Regions from separate parts of the Cellulosimicrobium sp. TH-20 genome, predicted to be linked through region 1. Evidence: riboswitches for the same ligand, from Rfam matches in the RefSeq annotation. Region 1 holds a riboswitch; each other region holds the start of a gene.

Region 1 (3,260 bases):
GCCGTCGAACGTGGTCGCGAGCATCGCGCGCAGCGCGAACGTGCCGGTCACGAACGCGACGCCGATCGTCACGGCGAGCACCGAGAGGACGAGCTGCGCGCCGTGCGCGCGCACGCCGCGCAGCGCGATCCGGCCCATCATCGGGCGGCCGCCGTCGTCGGCGCCGGGGCGGCGTGCGCCGGGGTCGGCGCGGCGGGCGTGAGGGAGCCCAGCGTGTCGAGGACCGCCTGCGGCGTGGGGTCGTGGAGCTCGGTCACGAGGCGGCCGTCCGCGAGGAAGAGCACCCGGTGGGCGTACGACGCCGCGGTCGGGTCGTGCGTGACCATCGCGACGGACTGACCGAGGTCGTCCACGGACGCGCGCAGGAAGCCCAGGACCTCCGCGGCGGCGCGCGAGTCGAGGTTCCCCGTCGGCTCGTCCGCGAGCACGATCGCGGGTCGCGACACCAGCGCCCGCGCGCACGCGACCCGCTGCTGCTGCCCGCCCGACAGCTCGGCGGGTCGGTGCCCCAGCCGGGGGCGCAGGCCCACGGCGTCGACCACGCGGTCGAACCACTCCTGGTCGACGGGCCGCCGGGCGATCGCGAGCGGCAGCACGATGTTCTCCTCCGCCGTGAGCGTCGGCACGAGGTTGAACGACTGGAAGACGAACCCCAGGCGCGTGCGCCGCAGACGCGTCAGCCGGCGCTCGCTCATCGCGGAGACCGTCTCACCGTCGACGACGACGGTCCCCGCCGTGGGGGAGTCGAGCCCCGCGAGGCAGTGCATGAGTGTCGACTTGCCCGAGCCGGACGGGCCCATGATCGCGGTCAGGCGCCCCCGCTCGAGGTCGACGTCCACGCCGTCGAGCGCACGCACCGCGGCCTCGCCGCGCCCGTACGTCCTCACCAGCCCGCGCGCGGTCGCGATCGCGGGTCGCGCAGCGCCCTCAGCGCCCTCGGCGGGCGGGCCCTCGCGCGGGGTGCTCCGCTGTGCCGCACCTGTCGTCGTCACGTCCTCGTCCGTCCTCTCGTCGTGCCGCTGCGCGGGAGCGTCGTGGCTCGCCGGGCGGCGTCGTCCTGTGGTGGCCGCCGGGGCTCCCGGCGGCCGTACCGACCCTCCCGCGGCGCGCCTGCCCGCGGCATCGGGGGCGGGCCCCGAACCGTCCCTGGTCCGCGGGCGCCGGCGCTCAGGGTTCTCTCAGGGGACTCTCCGGGCGAGGGGCCGGTGTAGGCTCGCGGTGAACGACAGGGGAGCTCCTGGAGGAGCTGAGAGTGCGGACCACCGCAGACCCTCGAACCTGATCCGGTTAGCACCGGTGGAGGAAGTCGGGAATCTCGATCACCTGCTCGCGCGGTCCGTCGCGCCCACCCGGCGCGTGGCTCGTCGGGCCGGTGGACCCCTCCTGAACGTCCAGGGAGGACACATGCAGCACACGACCACCCTCGCCCGCCGCGGCCGGGCCCTCGCGACCGGCGTGGGCGCGACGCTCGCGCTCCTCGCCCTTGCGGCCTGCTCGGGTGGTGACGGCGCCGGGGGCGACGACGCGTCGTCGGGCAGCGGGGGCACGGTCACCCTGGTGACCCACGACTCCTTCGCGGTGAGCGACGACGTGCTCGCCGCGTTCGAGGAGGAGAGCGGGCTCACCGTCGAGCAGGTCGCGCCCGGCGACGGCGGCGCGCTGGTCAACCAGCTGATCCTCACGAAGGACTCGCCCCTCGGCGACGTCGTGTTCGGGATCGACAACACCTTCGCGTCGCGCGCGATCGACGAGGGCGTCCTCGAGCCGTACACGCCCGCCGACGTCTCGGAGTCCGCCGCGTCGTACGCGGTCGGCGACGGCGGCGAGCTCACCGCCGTCGACCTCGGGGACGTGTGCGTCAACGTGGACCACGCGTGGTTCGCCGACGCGGGGATCCCCGAGCCCGTGACGCTCGAGGACCTGGCGAAGCCCGAGTACCGGGACCTCCTCGTCGTGACCAACCCCGCGACGTCGTCGCCGGGCCTCGCGTTCCTCCTCGCGACCGTCGGGGCGTTCGGCGAGGACGGCTGGGAGGACTACTGGGCGGACCTGCGCGCCAACGGCGTGAAGGTCGTCGACGGCTGGTCCGACGCGTACTACGTCGACTTCTCCGGCTCGGAGGGCGCGGGGCCGCGCCCGCTCGTGCTGTCGTACTCGACGTCGCCCGCGTTCACGCTCACCGAGGACGGCTCCGCGTCGACCACGGGTGCGCTGCTCGACACGTGCTTCCGCCAGGTCGAGTACGCAGGCGTGCTCGCGAACGCGAAGAACCCCGAGGGCGCGCAGCAGCTCCTCGACTTCCTCGTGAGCGAGACGTTCCAGGCCGACGTCGCCGACCAGATGTACATGTACCCGGCCGACGACTCCGTCGCGCTGCCCGACGGCTGGGCCGAGTTCGCGCCGCTCGCCGACGAGCCCTTCGAGGTCGCGCCCGCCGACGTCGCGGCGCACCGCGACGAGTGGATCAAGGCATGGACGGCGACGGTCGTCGACTGACCCCCGGTCCCCGAACCCCCGGTCCACGAACGACCACGGCTCTCCCTCGCGGGGTAGAGCCGTGGTCGCGCGGGGTAGAGCCGTGGTTGCGCGGGGGAGAGCCGTGGTGAGGGGTCGGGAGGTCCGGCGGGGCGGCGTCGGGCGCGGGGTGCTGTGGGGTCTGGCGGCGGCGGTGCCGCTCGCGTTCCTCGGGGTGTTCTTCGCGTGGCCGGTCGTCACGCTCGTGGCGCGCGGGTTCGTCGGGGACGACGGCGGCCTCGACCTCTCGGGGTTCGCGGAGGTCTTCTCCGAGCCCCGCACGTGGCGGATCGTCGGCCTCACGCTCTGGCAGGCCGTGCTCGGCACGGCGCTGTCGCTGCTGCTCGGCGTGCCCGGCGCGTACGTGCTGTACCGGTGCCGGTTCCCCGGGCGCCGGGTCGTGCGCGCGCTCGTCACGGTGCCGTTCGTGCTCCCGACCGTCGTCGTCGGCGTCGCGTTCCGGTCGTTGCTCGTGCAGGGCGGCCCGCTCGGGTTCCTGCGGCTCGACGAGACGTTCGCCGCGATCGTCGTCGCGCTCGTGTTCTTCAACTACTCCGTCGTGGTGCGCACGGTCGGCGGCCTCTGGGAGCACCTCGACCCGCGCGCCGAGCAGGCGGCGCGCGCCCTCGGCGCGACGCCGTGGCGCGCGTTCCGCACCGTGACGCTCCCGGCGCTCACGCCCGCGATCGCGAGCGCCGCGTCGATCGTCTTCCTCTTCTGCGCGACGGCGTTCGGCGTCGTGCTCG
Region 2 (3,260 bases), 1.8 Mb from region 1:
CCCGGTCTCCGGGTTCCCGGCGGCGAAGGAGGATCTCGCGTTCGTCGTCGCCGCCGACGTGCCGGCCGAGGCGCTGCGCGCCGCGGTCGTCGAGGGCGCCGGCGAGCTCGCCGAGGAGGTCGCGCTGTTCGACGTCTTCACGGGCGAGCAGGTGGGCGCCGGGCGCAAGTCGCTCGCGTTCTCGCTGCGGCTGCGCGCCGCGGACCGCACCCTCACCGCCGACGACGTCGCGCGGGTCCGGGAGGGCGCCGTGGCCGCCGCGCGCGAGCGCGTCGGGGCGGAGCTGCGCGCATGAGCGGCGCACCGGGGGAGGGCACGACGCCGGTCGTGGCACCCGCACGGACCGCGCTCGTCACCGGGGCGTCGCGCGGCATCGGCCGCGCGGTCGCCGTCGGGCTCGCCGCGTCCGGTCTCGACGTCGCGCTCCTCGCGCGCGACGCGGGCCGGCTCGCCGGGGTGGCCGACGAGATCCCCGCGCTCGACGGCGCGGGCCGGGCCGTCGTCGTCACGGCGGACGTGACCGACGCGGCGGCGGTGGCCGCGGCCGTCCGCGAGGCCGAGGCCGCGCTCGGGAGCGTGGACCTGCTCGTCAACAACGCGGGCCGGGTCGACGCCGAGGTGCCGCTCTGGGAGGCGGACCCCGACGAGTGGTGGGCCGTCCTGGAGACCAACGTGCGCGGGCCGTTCCTGCTCGCGCGCGCGGTCGTCCCCGGGATGCTCGCGCGCGGCGGCGGCCGCGTCGTCGACCTCAACAGCGGCGCGGGCTCGCACGACATGGAGGGCGCGAGCGCGTACAACGCGAGCAAGACGGCGCTGCTGCGCCTCGGGGCGAACCTCCACCGCTCGGGCCACGCGCTCGGGCTGCGGACCTTCGAGGTGTCGCCGGGCGTCGTGCAGACCGACATGACGGCGTCCATGGTCATGCACGAGGGCCGCACGGAGTGGACACCCGTCGAGCGCACGGTCGAGATGGTCGTCGCGATCGCGCGCGGCGAGCTCGACGCGTTCTCGGGGTCGTTCGTGCGCGTGACGCACGACTCGCCCGGGTCGCTCCGCGCGGCCGCCCAGGAGGCCGCCCGCGCGGGCGTCGCGTTGCCCGGTCCTGACGGCCGTCGGCTGCGCGTCACGCGCTGGGGCTCCGACGACCCGATGCCGGGAGAGCTCCCCGCCCGCTGAGCGCACGCACCCCGCACGGCCGACGCCGCCCGACCCCCCGGTCGGGCGGCGTCCGTGCGTCCGGGCACCGGGTCACAGGGGGACGCACGTGTCCCGGTCGACCCACACGTGCCACAGACCCCGCTCGGGGTGCTCGTACTCGAAGGCCACGAGGCCGCCCGCGTCGTGCGTGACGACGCCCGTGAGCACGACCCGCCGGCCGTCGCGGTCGAACGTCGTGCAGAGGGCGGGCACCTGGACCGGGACGGGCGCGTCCGGCAGGAAGGGGCGGGTCGCGGGGGCGACGTGCTGCGTCATACCCGGAAAGACGCGTGCACGCGCGTCGTCTCACGCGTCGGGGCGGGTGAAAAGCGCACGGGTCGCCGCGTAGCATGGCCCGCGACACGGGGTGCCCCGCACCGGGGCTGAGATGAGACCCGTCGAACCTGATCTGGCTCGTACCAGCGAAGGGATGTCCGCGCGATGACGCTCGCCCTGCCTCGGCACACCTCCGACCCGCTCCGCGCCCCCGCGGACCGTGACCGCCGACCCGACTTGGGCCGCGGGCCCGACCGGGCACCGTCCCGCCCCCGCGTCCTCTCCGTCGCGGGGACCGACCCGACCGGCGGCGCCGGGATCCAGGCCGACCTCAAGGCGTTCTGCGCGCACGGCGCCTACGGCATGGCCGTCACCACGGCGCTCGTCGCGCAGAACACCCACGGCGTGCGGTCGGTGCACGTCCCCGGGCCGGCGTTCCTGCGCGCGCAGCTCGACGCCGTGTCCGACGACGTCGAGGTCGACGCCGTGAAGATCGGCATGGTCGCGGACGAGGCGAACGCCCGCGCCGTCGGGGAGTGGCTCGACGATCTCGCCGCGGCGCGCGCCGCCGCTGGTGCTCTGCGGCCCTGGGTCGTCCTGGACCCAGTGATGGTCGCGACGTCCGGCCACCGCCTGCTTGACGCGGGCGCGGAGCAGGCCGTGCGCGACCTCGCCGCGCGCGCCGACGTCGTCACGCCGAACCTGCCCGAGCTCGCCGTCCTCGGCGGGCAGGAGCCCGCGACGACGTGGGACGACGCCCTGCGCCAGGCGACGGCGTACGCGACCGCGAGCGACGCCGTCGTGCTGCTCAAGGGCGGTCACCTCACCGGACGCACGTCGCCCGACGCGCTCGTCGTCCCCGCGCCCGGGCCGACGACGGGCCGCGCGCCGGGGGCGGTCACCGTCACGACGTTCGACGCCGAGCGCGTCGACACGCCCCACACCCACGGCACGGGGTGCTCGCTCTCGGCGGCGCTCGCGGCGCTGCGGCCGCAGCGCGCGAGCTGGGAGGAGTCCGCGCGCGAGGCGAAGGAGTGGCTCACGGGCGCGCTGCGTGCCGGCGCCGCGCTGCGGGTGGGGACGGGCCGGGGGCCCGTGGACCACCTGCACCGCTCGGCGCCCGTGCGGCGGGGCTGAGCCTGGGCCGACCGGCCGAGCCCGGGCTGCTGCGACGTGCCTGGCCCCGGCCCGCGGGACGCGCTCAGGCCGTGGGGCGGCTCGGTGCGTGGTCGGCCCTGCGGCCGACTCCGCGGTCGGTGTCGAGATCGGCCAGCGCGTCGCGGAGCACGGCGAGCGTCGCGCGCGCGACGGCGAGGCGCTGCGCGGGCGGGGCGTCCGCGGGCCGCGTGGTCACCTTGGCGCCGACGAGCGGGACGGGCCCCGCCGCGGCGAGGAACTCGCGCACCTCGGCCGGGCCGAGCATCGACTCGTCCGGGCCGGGGAGCGCGGGGTCCGGGCCGTGGGGCGGCACGTGCGCGTCCGCCCACGGCGCGCCCCACCGGCCGGGCCGGCCGGCGGCACCGGAGAGCATCGCGCTCGCGAGGAGGCCCGCGCCGGCGGCCGCCCGCGCGTGCTCGACGGGCGTCGCGGCGCTGCGCCCCTCGATGGCGGACCGACCCCAGTTGAGCCCGACGTGCAGGGGGTGGCCCGTGTCCCGGGCCGCGCGCGCGACGGCGGCGATCTCGTCGTCGAGCGCGAGGAAGCCCTTCTCCGCGACGCCCCACGGGCGGGGCGCGTCGCAGTGCTCCACCACGAGCGGCAGCCCGGCGGGCGCGACGGCGGCCAGC
Region 3 (3,260 bases), 500 kb from region 1:
GGCCCGCGCCCCCATGGCCCAACTGGCAGAGGCGGCCGGCTTAAACCCGGCGTGTTCCGGGTTCGAGTCCCGGTGGGGGCACCATGCCGACGGGCGGTCGGCTCCGAGGCGCCAGGCCTCCCCGGGCTAGGACAGCCCCGTCGGGCCCTCCGGCTTGGCCGGGAGAGCGGCCTCCTGGCCGAGGATCACGACGGTGCCGTCCGGGTCCTGTACGCGCGCGACGCGCTCGCCCCACGGCTGGTCCGCGGGCGGCTCCAGGACGGGCACGCCCGCGGCCGCGAGGTGCTCGACGGCGCGGTCGCAGTCGTCGACGTCCACCCACAGCACGACGCGGGTGTCCGCCGGAGGCGGGTCGCCCTGCCCGAGCCCGAGCGGCGACCGGCCCACGCGCACGCTCACGTAGACGGGCGGGCCGTCGTCGGGGAACGCGTACTCGACCGTCCCGCGCAGCAGGTCGCGGTAGAAGCCGAGGGACCGGTCGAGGTCGGCCACGGTGAGGACGGGGAAGAGGCTGCGGAACACGGTCGCTCCTCGGTGCGCTCGGCGGGTCCTCCCATCGTGCGCCTCGTGCCCCGGCCGCGCGCCCCGTGCCCGGGGCGCCGCGCCTCAGCGCGCGAGCAGCTCCTCGGTCGTGGTGCCGGGGACGGACAGCGTCACGCGCGTGCCCCACGGGTCGTGCACGACGACGGAGCGGCCGTCGTCCGCGTGCTCCAGCCCGCGGGCACGGAGGCGCGCGACGAGCGCGTCGAGGTCCTCGCGGCCCGGCACCGTGACGGCGACGTCGCCGAGCCCGAGGCTCGCGGCGCGGGGCCCGGCGCCCGCGCTGTTCCACACGTTCATCGCGACGTGGTGGTGGTACCCGCCCGCGGACGCGAAGAGCGCCCCGCTGTACCCGGTGAGCGTCGCCTCGAAGCCGACGGCGTCGACGTAGAAGGCGTGGGCGGTCGCGACGTCGCCCACCTGCAGGTGCACGTGACCGACGCGGCCCGCGAGCGAGGGGCCGGCGTCGAACGTCTCCTGGTCGAGGTGCGTGCGCAGGTAGGCGTTCGGGTCGAGGAACGTCGTCGTCATGAGGATCTGACCGTGCTCGCGCACCCACGTCTCGCGGGGGCGGTCGGTGTAGAGCTCGACGCCGTTGCCCTCGGGGTCGGTGAAGTAGAACGCCTCGCTGACGAGGTGGTCGCTCGACCCGACGAAGGTGCCGCGGCGGTCCTGCGCGGCGCGGTAGACGGTCGCGGCTAGGCTCGGGCCGTCGTCGAACAGGAAGGCCGTGTGGAACAGGCCGGCCTGGCGCGGGTCGACGGGCGGCAGCCCGGGCGTGTGCACGAGGCGCAGCATGGGCGTGCGGCCGCGGCCCAGCACACGGTGCACCTCGGCGCCGCGCGACCGCTCCTCGAGCGGGGCGAGGGCGAACGCGCCCGTGTAGTACGAGGTCATGAGCTCGAGGTCGCCCACGCGCAGCGTGACGGCGTCCATGCTCGTGGACGGGGACAGGAGGCGGTCGGTCGGCGCGCCCGGCGTGCTCGTGGTCATGTCTTCTCCAACTTGTTGTCGCTACAACTATATTCCCACACCGTGGCGAGGGCTCCCGCACCGGCGCCGTCCTTGCTAGGGTCGGCGCGAACCACGCGGGGCGTCCCGCCCGGGCCACGGCCCGGGCCGAGGGACTGAGACGAGCGGTACGGCCGCCCGGACCCGTCGAACCTGATCTCGCTAGCACGAGCGGAGGAACGTGGGCATGACGACGCCTGCTGCCATCACCCTGAACCCTGTCCTCGCGGACGACCCGACCGCGCTCGTCCGGCAGGAGGAGACCGGCTTCACCGCCGACCTCGCCCGCCGGTACGCGGACCTCTTCGAGACGTTCTACGACCACCCCTTCCTGGCCGGGCTGCGCGACGGCTCCGTCGAGCCCGCCGCGGTCCGCCACTACGTGGGCCAGGACCACCAGTACCTCACGGCCTACCTGCGCTGCTACGGCCTCGGCATGGCCCTCGCGCCCGACCGGTCGTGGGCGGCCTACTTCCACGACAAGGCCGGCTTCCTCCTCGACGACGAGTCGCACGCGCACCACGCGATGTGCGACTTCCTCGGCGTGACGTACGAGGAGGCGCAGACGCACCGCCTCGCGCCCAGCGCGCAGGCCTACGTCGACCACATGACGGCGGCCGGCCGCGACTCGCTCGGCGTGCTGCTCGCCGCGCTGCTGCCGTGCCCGTGGACCTACATCTGGTCCGCGCGGCGCTTCTGGCTCGGCGAGCGCGAGACGACGCCCGGCGCCCTCGGCGACGACCACCCGCTCGCGGGCTGGTGGCAGTTCTACGCGGCCGAGCGCACCGAGGACGTCCTCACGGACCTGCGCGCCCGCCTCGACGCGCTCGCCGCGGACGCGGGCGAGGCGGAGCGCGCGCGCATGGAGCGCGCGTTCGAGCTGAGCTGCCGCCACGAGATCCGCTTCTGGCAGATGGCCTGGTCGCTCGAGCGCTGGTGACCCGTCCGGCCGGGCGCGCGGCCGGCGTCGCGCCGTGCGCCCGGCCTTACGCCAGCAGCAGATACCCACCCGGGTGCCTCGGCACCCGGGTGGGCCGCGGGTAGCGTGAACGCATGGACGCGACGAGCGCGGTGCCGGGCACGCTGCCGGACGTGGTGCCGGACGGGGTGACGCCGAGCCCCCGCTCCCGGGCGGGCGGACGGGCGGAGCCCCTCCTGCGCCACGTCATCGGGGGGATCCTGCGGCGGGCGCGGCTCGCGCAGGGGCGCACGCTCGTCGACGTCGCGGCCGCCGCGCGCGTCTCCACCGCCTACCTGTCCGAGGTGGAGCGCGGGCGCAAGGAGGCGTCGTCCGAGGTCCTCGCCGCCGTGTGCGGCGCCCTCGGCCTGCGCCTCGTCGACCTCGTCGCCCGCACGGGCGAGGAGCTGCGGCCGCTCGCGCCCGTCCGCGTGCTGTCCTCCGCGCGAGAGCGCGGTGCCCTCTCCGCGCCACGGCACGTCGCCCCGGTGGGCGAGCCCGTGCGGGACCTCCCCGTCGCCGAGACGCTCCGACGTCCGACGGCGCGCGCCGGCGACGTCCTGCTCCTCGCGGCCTGAGCGGCGGTCCCGTCGCACCGCGTGTCGTGCGGGGGCCGGGCGCCGTGCGCGCCGCTACCGTCGGTCCATGACGGAGCCGCAGACCGCGCACGGCACGGCAGCCCAGGACGTCCCGGCCCTCCAGGACCTCGTCGACGACGCCGCGTTCCTCTCCCACGAGCACCAGCTCCACC

What was found. Region 1 has a riboswitch for thiamine pyrophosphate ahead of B8281_RS06090 (thiamine ABC transporter substrate binding subunit). Riboswitches for the same ligand answer to the same signal wherever they lie in the genome.
Region 2: linked by a shared signal. The riboswitch ahead of thiD (bifunctional hydroxymethylpyrimidine kinase/phosphomethylpyrimidine kinase) and the one ahead of B8281_RS06090 (thiamine ABC transporter substrate binding subunit) in region 1 are both predicted to bind thiamine pyrophosphate.
Region 3: linked by a shared signal. The riboswitch ahead of B8281_RS08300 (TenA family protein) and the one ahead of B8281_RS06090 (thiamine ABC transporter substrate binding subunit) in region 1 are both predicted to bind thiamine pyrophosphate.

Annotation. Positions count from the first base shown of each region.
Region 1 covers NZ_CP020857.1:1,365,605-1,368,864, forward strand. Annotated here, with positions in the region: gene B8281_RS06080 (ABC transporter permease) at 1-141, opposite strand, end outside; gene B8281_RS06085 (ABC transporter ATP-binding protein) at 138-908, opposite strand; TPP riboswitch at 1,218-1,322, shown strand; gene B8281_RS06090 (thiamine ABC transporter substrate binding subunit) at 1,405-2,496, shown strand; gene B8281_RS06095 (iron ABC transporter permease) at 2,600-3,260, shown strand, end outside.
Region 2 covers NZ_CP020857.1:3,215,215-3,218,474, reverse strand. Annotated here, with positions in the region: gene pheT (phenylalanine--tRNA ligase subunit beta) at 1-295, shown strand, start outside; gene B8281_RS14295 (SDR family oxidoreductase) at 292-1,176, shown strand; gene B8281_RS14290 (hypothetical protein) at 1,249-1,473, opposite strand; TPP riboswitch at 1,551-1,645, shown strand; gene thiD (bifunctional hydroxymethylpyrimidine kinase/phosphomethylpyrimidine kinase) at 1,639-2,610, shown strand; gene B8281_RS14280 (DUF4862 family protein) at 2,675-3,260, opposite strand, start outside.
Region 3 covers NZ_CP020857.1:1,863,611-1,866,870, forward strand. Annotated here, with positions in the region: tRNA gene B8281_RS08285 (tRNA-Leu) at 8-84, shown strand; gene B8281_RS08290 (glyoxalase/bleomycin resistance/extradiol dioxygenase family protein) at 127-522, opposite strand; gene B8281_RS08295 (VOC family protein) at 607-1,533, opposite strand; TPP riboswitch at 1,620-1,748, shown strand; gene B8281_RS08300 (TenA family protein) at 1,739-2,491, shown strand; gene B8281_RS20035 (helix-turn-helix domain-containing protein) at 2,605-3,087, shown strand; gene B8281_RS08310 (DUF6882 domain-containing protein) at 3,155-3,260, shown strand, end outside.